One region of the Lederbergia graminis genome, then DNA from elsewhere that is predicted to be linked to it. Evidence: predicted binding sites of a transcription regulator. Region 1 holds the regulator's gene; each other region holds the start of a gene.

Region 1 (3,292 bases):
CTGCATATAGTTGTAAAAATCCCGGTTGCGTTAAAATCATCAATTCATTTAAAATGTTCTTCGACAAATGATTGATATATCCTGCATCTATGCCCAATCTTACGTCAGATAAACATTCAGCAGCCTCTTTTGTTTCAATAATTCTACTGTTTGCTAATATCCCGTAAGAACGAAACACCCTATCTTCTAATTGTATGTTAGATGTTTTTACTAATGCTTCTCTAGCCGACCTTTCCTGTGCAATTATTTGTCTAACTACACTCATTAAGTCGCCAACGATATCTTCCTCTGACTTCCCTAGAGTGACTTGATTGGAAATCTGAAATATATTTCCAAGAGCTTCTGAACCTTCTCCATAAATCCCTCTTACAACAAGTCCTAATTGATTAATAGCTGGAATAATTCGGTTCATTTGTCTTGTCAAAATTAACCCAGGAAGATGGACCATTACGGAAGCGCGTAATCCAGTTCCAACATTTGTTGGACAACTAGTTAAGTATCCTAATTGTTCATCAAAAGCATAATCAATTTTCTCTTCTAATACATCATCAATGGCGTTCGCACGCTCTAATGCAGCCATTAATTGAAAACCTGGAAAGATACATTGAATCCTAATATGATCTTCCTCATTAACCATAATGCTAATATCTTCCTGTTCAGAGAGAACAACGCCACCATTTGAGGAATTCTCCGCTAATTGAGGACTAATTAAATGTTTCTCTACAAGCACCCTTTTTTCCAATGCTTTCATTTCATCGATTTCTAAAAGCTCCATATCCCCATAAGGATAAAAAGCACCTTGACGCGTCACTTCCTGTACTTTAAGAAGTATTTCCCTAGCTTCCTCATTGCTAAACAATATAGTAAATTTATGATTGCGTAAATTCCTTGCTAACCGAATTCTAGAGCTTAGAATAATATCAGAATCTGGTCCTTCTGCACTCATCCATGAGCTAACAGCTTTATGAAGAAACTTTTCTAGACTCATTACCTATTTCCCTCCTCATTTTTCAAATTATTTTCGAGGGATCGGATTTGATCTCGAACTTCTGCAGCTTTCTCAAATTCTTCATTTTCAACGAGCGTTCGTAATTCTTCCTTTAAGTTTTGTATCTCTTTCTTTATATGAATAGAGCCACCAATTCTTTTGGGAACTCTTCCTCCGTGCACCGTATTCCCACTTTGCACTCTTTGTAATATAGGTGAAATTTGCCGGCTAAACGCCTTATAACAATGCGGACAACCAAAACGGCCAACCTTGATAAATTGTTGGAACGTCATTTCACAAGCATCACATTGAGTGATTCCTTGAGTAAGTGGTTGTGATTTTGCTTGTTGTAAAGCCGGATCAAGGTTTAGAAAACCAGCTAACAAATCATTAAATGAAAAGCCAGAAGTTCCCGCTGCGAAAAATAACTCTCCTTTTTCTTTAGCGCATTTTTCGCAAAGCTGAATTACTGTCTTTTCCCCATTTACTATATTAGTAAAATGTAAAGTAGCCGGCCTTTCGTTACATTCCTGGCATATCATCTCTCTCACCTAACCTTCTTAAATTTATATTTGCTATATTTTACTGGATCTTCAGCGTAATGTGCTTCCCTACTCGCTACTCATCCATACAACGCTATTGATATTTAATGGATTGGAGCATAGCCTTCAACATTCGAGCTCGTAATTCATCCCTCATCGGAAGATCGATATATATAACGGAGCGATCCATAACAGTTAGCATTAACTTTGCTTCATTCTTAGTAATGACTTCTTCCTCTAATAAGCGAAAAACTACGTCTTGAGCATTTGTTTGTGAAATATTTCTTCCGATTAATGCTATTAATTGATCAATCAAATGTGCTTTATTATGTGTCTGCACTTTTGATATGCGAATGTATCCACCGCCACCACGTTTACTCTCTACCATATACCCTTTTTCAATCGTAAACCTAGTATTAATAACATAATTAATTTGTGATGGAACACATTGAAATTTATCTGCTATTTCACTTCTTTTAATCTCAATAATCTCACTATCACTTAACTCAAGCACCTTTTTCAAATAGCTCTCAATCACATCGGATATATTCCGCATTGAAAAAGCCTCCTATACGCATGATTGACTTTGACTATATTTGACTTAATTATACAAGAGAGAGCATCTAATTGGCAATTATCACACATAGTATTATTTTAACCACACCTACAAAATCAAAACCATATACGGAGAAATAAATGATGATAAAGTCGATATGTGAGTTTGATTTAATTTTTATTCTTAAATGAATGTTAGAAGAAAGGTAGACTTTTACTTCTGGAGGAACTTGTGGGGATCCTGATGGGAATCTGAGCTAGAAAATGATTGCTTTTGGGTGTGTTTTTATTGGAAAATTGCACTTCCTTTGATTATTAAAGAGTGTAACTGACTACTTTCTGGATCAGTGAATTATTGTAACTTGGAGAGCAAATAAGTAGAACCAGAATTTAGTGTTTGGGGATTCTGAAGGAATCTGATTACCTTCTGGAGGGGTTTTTTATCGTTTGGGAATCAGATAAGGATTCTTATTACCTTTTGAGAAGACTTTTTATCTTTTGGGAATCAGATGACGTGTCTGATTACCTTGTGGAGAGATTTCACTCTTTTGGATAATCAGAGGGAGGGTTTGATTCCCATTCTAAAGAAGTTTTTCATATTTAGGGAATCATACAGAGGGTTTGATTCCCTCCTGAAGGGTTTATTCTACCTTTTGGGAATCATAGCACCCTTTTGATTCCTTTCTTAAGTTATTTTTTTCTTTTTGGGAATCATAAAGCGGTTTTGATTCCCTTCCTGAAGGGATCCTTATCCTTTTGGGAATCATACAATGACTTTGATTCCCTTCTTGAAGGGATCACCTTCTTATCGGGAATCAAACATAATTTCTCTCTACTGAATAGTGATTGTAATTAATCATTTCCTAATTATTGTATCTGTTCTACTTAAATAGATCCAAATTTTCATTTTCCAATTTATTTGGGGTTTATTCAACTACAATAGTTACCTCTTTTGCTTTTTTTCTTACTATTGGTTACTATTCCGTCGTAATAGAGACCTTTTCTCCTTTTTTACTTGTTTTTGTTCACTATTCAGGCATAATAGTGACCTCTTTTGCTGTTTTTTTAGTTCTTGGGCACTATTCGACCTCAATAGTGACTTCTTCCATTCTTTTTCTTTTTTTTGGGCACTATTCCCTCAAAATAGATACCTTAATTCGATACATCCATTAATTTGGGCTTTATTGTATGACTGATTTTCTTCATT
Region 2 (3,292 bases), on a different contig from region 1:
ATCAAGAATGTTAGACTCTTTAATTGCTGTACTATTAGCAAATCCTACAGTAATTTCTTGAATTCCAGTTCCGGCATTACTTGTCATGATAATAACCGTATCTTTAAAACTAACAACTCTTCCTTGACTATCAGTTAGACGGCCATCTTCTAGTATTTGTAAAAAGATGTGCTGTACATCTGGGTGAGCCTTTTCTATTTCGTCAAGAAGAATGATACTATATGGATTTCTTCTTACTCTTTCTGTTAATTGTCCTGCTTCTTCGTGTCCAACATAACCTGGAGGGGACCCGATTAGTTTCGATACACTATGTTTTTCCATATATTCACTCATATCAAGTCGGATTAATGCATCTTCTGTTCTAAATAATTCACTAGCTAGGGTTTTGGTTAATTCTGTTTTCCCAACACCAGTTGGACCTACAAAGAGAAAACTACCAATTGGTCTGTTTTTAGCTTTTAGACCTGCACGACTACGTCTAATTGCTTTTGCAACTTTTTTGACAGCTTCCTCTTGTCCAATTACCTTTTTCGCTAAATTTTCCTCTAGGTTTTTCATTTTTTGCTGTTCCTGCGACTGAAGTTTACCTACAGGAATACCTGTTTTTGATTCAATAATATCATGAATATGATCGATGGTTACTTCTATCATCTTGTCTGTTGTATCAGCACTTAACTCTTTTTCTAACTGCATCTCTTCATCACGGAGTTCAGCTGCTAATTCGTAATTTTCTTCAGCCAAAGCACTCTGTTTTTCTTTTTCAATTTCCGAAAGACGTTGTTGTGCTTCTTCTTTAGTAGGCGTCTTAATAGTAAGGTTTAATTTTGAACCAGCTTCATCCATTAAATCGATTGCTTTGTCAGGCAAATACCTATCTTGAATATAGCGATTGGAAAGCTCTACACAAGCACGTATTGTTTCATTACTATATGTGACTTGATGAAAGTTTTCATATTTATCTTTTAGTCCTTCTAGTATTTCTATTGCTTTTTCAATAGAAGGTTCATTTACTTGAACAGGTTGGAATCGACGTTCAAGTGCGGCATCTTTTTCAATTTGTCTATATTCTTTTAATGTTGTTGCACCAATTACTTGTAATTCTCCTCTTGCGAGAGCAGGTTTTAGTATATTTCCTGCATCCATTGAACCTTCAGCAGATCCAGCACCTACAATAAGATGTATTTCATCTATAAATAATAGGACATTTTTTCTTTGCTGGAGTTCTGAAATTAATTGTTTCATTCTCTCTTCAAACTGACCTCGAATACCAGTGTTTGCTACTAATGAAGCTACATCTAATATATAAACTTGCTTGTTCAACAGTTTTGCAGGGACATCTTTTTCAATTATTTTTAATGCTAGTCCTTCCGCAATCGCAGTTTTTCCGACTCCTGGTTCTCCAATGAGCACCGGGTTATTTTTATTACGACGGTTTAATATTTCGATTACTCGTTTTATTTCCTCATCTCGACCAATTACAGGATCAATGAGACCAGCTTTTGCAGCGTTGTTCAGATTTTTTCCGAATTGGTCTAAGAAGCCATTATTTGTAGAGCTATCATTTTTTTGCGTCGTATTATTGATTGGTGAGGATCCAAGTTTATTAAATATATCGTCAAATCCACTGAACCCAAAGTTTGAACTTGGAATAGAACCTATTTTGTTTTTTTCTATCGCATAACAACTTGAACATAAAGGTAGAGTTTGCTTTTTACCATTAATATTTAAGTGGAGATGAATATTCGCATGATTCTGTTTGCATTTACTACATAACATAAATATCAATCCTCCGTATTTGACTATATTTGACCAATTAGTGAAAAAAGATAGTCAATTAAGTTTGACTTAATTTGACCTTTGGTAATTTTATTATACACTGACCTTTTTTGACTTTCAAGAAAAAAAGTTGGTTATTTTTCTAAAATGAAACATATGGTGTTAGAAGAGAATAAAAATGAAGAGGGGAAGACCTTTGAAAAAATGGACAGGCGCTTTTCAAGTGGCTGCTGTTTATGTAGGAACAGTCATTGGTGCGGGATTTGCTACAGGAAAAGAAATTGTTGAGTTTTTTTCACAGTATGGAATCGCTGGATTTATAGGTATATTACTTGTTGGTTATTTATTTATCTTTCTAGGATCAAAGATTATGACGATCTCAATAGAGATTCGTGCAAAATCATATGAAGAATTCAATGAATATTTATTTGGAAAGAAACTAGCTAAAATCATGAATATCTTTACGATGTTGATGCTAATTGGTGTTTGTGCAGTGATGTTATCTGGTGCAGAAGCATTATTTGTGGAACAATTACATCTGTCAAAATCAATCGGTTCTATCATTACTATTACATTAGCATTATTAGTTATGGCAATGGGTGTGAGAGGAATTTTTGCTGTAAATACATTTGTTGTACCGATGCTAATTATTTTTAATATCACTTTATTGATTGTTACTCTGACAAATGATTACTTTATACAAAATTTTTGGTTAACATCCGATAAACAATTTAGTTGGAGAGTAATTATGTCTGCTTTTTCTTATAGTGCATTTAATCTCACTTTAGCACAAGCTGTTTTGGTACCTATCGCAACGGAAGTAAATGATAAAGAAATAGTTAAGCGTGGTGGAATACTAGGAGGGATTTTTCTAACAGTTATATTAGCTGCTAGTCATGTAACATTATTGTCACTACCTGAGCTAATGATATTTGAAATTCCGATGGCAGTTATCGTTAAGTCCACTATAAGTAGTATTTATGTTGTTTATTTATTCATAATCTATGGAGAAATTTTTACATCCCTTATTGGCAATCTATATGGTTTAGAAAAACAAATAAAAAAATATATATCTGTTAAGAGTGTATTTATTTATCTAGGAATTATCATGATTGTATATGGTATTAGTAGAGTAGAATATGGGAAATTGCTTAGTTTGTTATATCCGGCTTTTGGTTATATAAGTTTAATATTTCTAGTACTTCTATGGCTTAAGCCCGTTAAAAAATGAAATGTGGAAGGGATAAAGTTAACTTAATTAGATAGATAAATTAGAGCAATAAATAACACTATACTTTTTTAAAGTCAAAAAGTCATTTGAAAATTAAACAAATTGTATAGTTGTTTTCCGCTCTAGTCGGATGCTTTCCACGGGCTTAGAAAAGCGAAAGGCGTTTGGAACTCAAAGGAAGGCTAATTTTCATATCTTCCTGTGGGCAGGCTCAAACAGCGACGTCCAGTCGCTTCGCCTGCACTAGTAAGTCCTTTGTACTTCGCAACGCCTTCCTGACCCGCA
Region 3 (3,292 bases), on a different contig from region 1:
AAAGTAGATAATGGTGGCTTTCGTCTAGCGAAGCTGAAGGCTTATAAAGTAATGGCAGGAACACATTCGAGTATATACATGATGACTAGACTTGTAACACTTGTCATTTTAGTAGTAGGTGCATGGTTTAGTTTTAATCGCAATTTGTCGTATGGAGAATTTGTTAGTTTTATATTATTTGTAAATGTATTAATTAAGCCTGTGGATAAAATTAGTGCTCTACTGGAGCTTTATCCGAAAGGAATGGCTGGGTTTAAGAGATTTCTTGATTTAATCAATCAAGAGCCCGAAATTAAAAACCGCCCTGATGCAGTAGAAGTAGAAAGCTTACATGGTAATATTATATTTGATGATGTGCACTTCAAGTATGATGAACATAAGGAAGTCCTTCAGGGGATTGACTTAGCCATTCGTCCTGGAGAAACAGTTGCTTTCGTTGGACCTTCAGGAGCTGGTAAAACAACCATTTGTTCTTTAATCCCACGTTTCTATGATGTGGACAAAGGGGCAATTATGATTGACGGTATTGACATTCGTGATATGACGACACATTCACTACGTTCACAAATAGGAATTGTTCAGCAGGATGTATTTTTATTTACCGGAACAATACGTGAAAATATTGCATATGGGAAACTAGATGCTACGGATAGTGAAATTTACGAGGCTGCTAGAAAAGCTCACTTACAAGACTTTATTGCGTCACTCCCAGATGGATATGAAACGCAAATAGGAGAACGTGGTTTAAAACTCTCAGGTGGTCAAAAACAAAGATTAGCCATCGCAAGGATGTTTTTAAAGAACCCACCAATCTTAATCTTGGATGAGGCAACTTCGGCTCTCGATACGGAAACAGAGAAAATCATACAACAAGCACTAAATGAGCTTGCAGAAAATCGGACAACATTAATTATTGCACACCGATTAGCAACCATTCGTGATGCCGATCGCGTTATTGTCGTAACAGAAGATGGAATTGCGGAAGATGGCACATATGAGGAACTAGTTGAAAAAGGCGGTATTTTTGCAAATCTGCATCATATCCAATTCCAACAAATCGGACACTAGAAAAGATGGAGTTCGATCGTCTAAATAAAAACAGGTGGAGAATATACATCATATTCTCCACCTGTTTCTTAGATTATATATTATTTTTTAATATCGTTACGGTGTAAAATGTGGTCAATTAAACCGTATTCGAGTGCTTTTTCAGCAGTCATAAAGTTATCACGATCTGTATCGCGCTCGATTACTTCTAATGGTTGACCAGTACGTTCTGCAAGGATTTTATTTAATTTCTCGCGTAAGAAAAGAATGCGTTTTGCAGCAATTTCAATTTCTGTTGCTTGACCTTGAGCTCCTCCTAGTGGTTGGTGAATCATTACTTCACTGTTAGGAAGTGCAAAACGTTTACCTTCTGTACCAGCAGCTAGTAGGAATGCTCCCATTGATGCAGCCATCCCGATACAAATTGTTTGTACATTAGGTTTAATAAATTGCATTGTATCATATATTGCCATTCCAGCAGTGATACTTCCACCAGGGCTATTAATATAAATGGATATATCTTTTTCAGGATTTTCTGCTTCTAGGAAAAGTAGTTGGGCAACGATGGAGTTTGCAACATTATCATCGATTGCACTACCAAGCATAATAATACGATCCTTTAATAAACGAGAATAAATGTCATATGCACGTTCTCCGCGGTTTGTTTGTTCAATAACTGTAGGAATTAAATTCATTCTTTCTCCTCCTTTTATTAGGTATTGACCTATTATGGATGAAATGTTAATAAAACTTATGTAAATACATCATACAATAATGGTCAGTAAAGGTCAAATGAGTAGCATTTATATAAAACATAATATCCAAATTCGCAAATTTTAAACTTTTATCTACTTGCCAAGGATATTTTTTTAGCATATAATCATTTATCGTACGGTTCCAAATCTTGCCCTCGTAGTGTAACGGATAACACGCAAGATTCCGGTTCTTGTAATGGGGGTTCGATTCCCTCCGAGGGCGTATATAAATCTAATTATCAAATAATGAAAGGACATTTGTAAAGGTTGATTTTATCAACACTTTATGAGTGTCCTTCTTTTTTTATCCTTAATAATACATGTTATTCAAAAGTATGTTTTCTTAATCCTCATTGTTTTAAATGATTATAAAATTCCTTGAAATCAAATGGAAAGTATTTTTGCTTAAAAGACAAAAAGAAATTAATTGATGCAATATGTAAGACAATAAGCTTTGCATTATTTATAATCAATATGGAGCGGATTTTTTAATTGCTTTATATACTCTAGATGTTTATTTTTCTTCAATAAAGTAATTCATTTTTATCGCTTTCCGCGGGCGTAGAAAAGTGTTAGGCGCCTACTAATCGGCGACAAGCACATGTTCTGATTCGAGCCCCTACAGCGGAAATCAACAGTCAAGATTAGAATCAATCAATATACAAATATATTCAGGAGTGTTTTAAGATGGAAATAACTTTCTATACTCGAAATCAATGTCCACTTTGTCAGGATGCGAAATTAGTTTTACTTGAATTGAAAAAAGAATATCCTGCATTAACCATTGATGAAAGAAACATTGAAGAAAAGGATGAATGGACAGAAAAATATGGCTTAATGATCCCAGTGGTCGAAATGAATGGAGAGCTTATTCAATATGGCATCATTGACCCATTTACAATAGAAGAAAGATTTAAAAAAGGAATAAATTGATAATTATCGACATTAGTGCTAAAATAAATGTCAGTTGGTAAATTTTTTTATGACTATGGGACATAATATGGCTTACTGGGACACATAGCGACCAACAGTTTTAAAGGAGCAATAAAATGCACAAATTAATAAAGATGCAATCTTACCTTGTGCCTGATATGCTAAAGCAGATGCAGAAGCGTTATCAAATCCTTCGCTCCATAAATATGACAGAGCCTGTCGGGCGCCGAACCTTAGCAGAAATGCTAGGGATGACAGAGCGAGTTCTAAGAAGCGAAGCAGAATTTTTAAAAACGCAGAAGTTAATCGATGCTAAAACCATCGGAATGATTGTAACAGCAAAAGGTAAAAAACTACTAATTGAACTCGAAGAAATGATGCGGGAAATTTCCGGTATCAATTTAATCGAGGAACAATTAACTGAGATTCTCGGTATCCAAAAGGTAATTATTGTACCTGGAGACAGTGACGAGACCAATTTCGTGAAAGAGGAAATTGGAAAAGCGTGTGCCGACATGCTCGCCAGTTGTCTAGGGAAAGAAAATATAATTGCCGTT

Evidence for each region. The regulator CtsR, encoded in region 1, represses protease genes until heat stress. The targets are predictions, from matches to a motif close to ATGGTCAATAAAGGTCAAACA.
Region 2: a site for CtsR is predicted at 1,793-1,813, ahead of ACFPM4_RS04095 (ATP-dependent Clp protease ATP-binding subunit). Genes of this name have one in related genera too.
Region 3: a site for CtsR is predicted at 1,822-1,842, ahead of clpP (ATP-dependent Clp endopeptidase proteolytic subunit ClpP). Genes of this name have one in related genera too.

The regions. Positions count from the first base shown of each region.
Region 1 covers NZ_JBHSMC010000019.1:1,002-4,293, reverse strand. The annotation lists gene ACFPM4_RS14045 (protein arginine kinase) at 1-988, opposite strand, end outside; gene ACFPM4_RS14040 (UvrB/UvrC motif-containing protein) at 988-1,530, opposite strand; gene ACFPM4_RS14035 (CtsR family transcriptional regulator) at 1,625-2,086, opposite strand.
Region 2 covers NZ_JBHSMC010000001.1:790,308-793,599, reverse strand. The annotation lists gene ACFPM4_RS04095 (ATP-dependent Clp protease ATP-binding subunit) at 1-1,776, opposite strand, end outside; gene ACFPM4_RS04090 (YkvI family membrane protein) at 1,973-3,007, shown strand.
Region 3 covers NZ_JBHSMC010000028.1:36,719-40,010, forward strand. The annotation lists gene ACFPM4_RS17965 (ABC transporter ATP-binding protein) at 1-1,068, shown strand, start outside; gene clpP (ATP-dependent Clp endopeptidase proteolytic subunit ClpP) at 1,149-1,742, opposite strand; tRNA gene ACFPM4_RS17975 (tRNA-Arg) at 1,954-2,025, shown strand; gene ACFPM4_RS17980 (glutaredoxin family protein) at 2,490-2,735, shown strand; gene ACFPM4_RS17985 (sugar-binding transcriptional regulator) at 2,852-3,292, shown strand, end outside.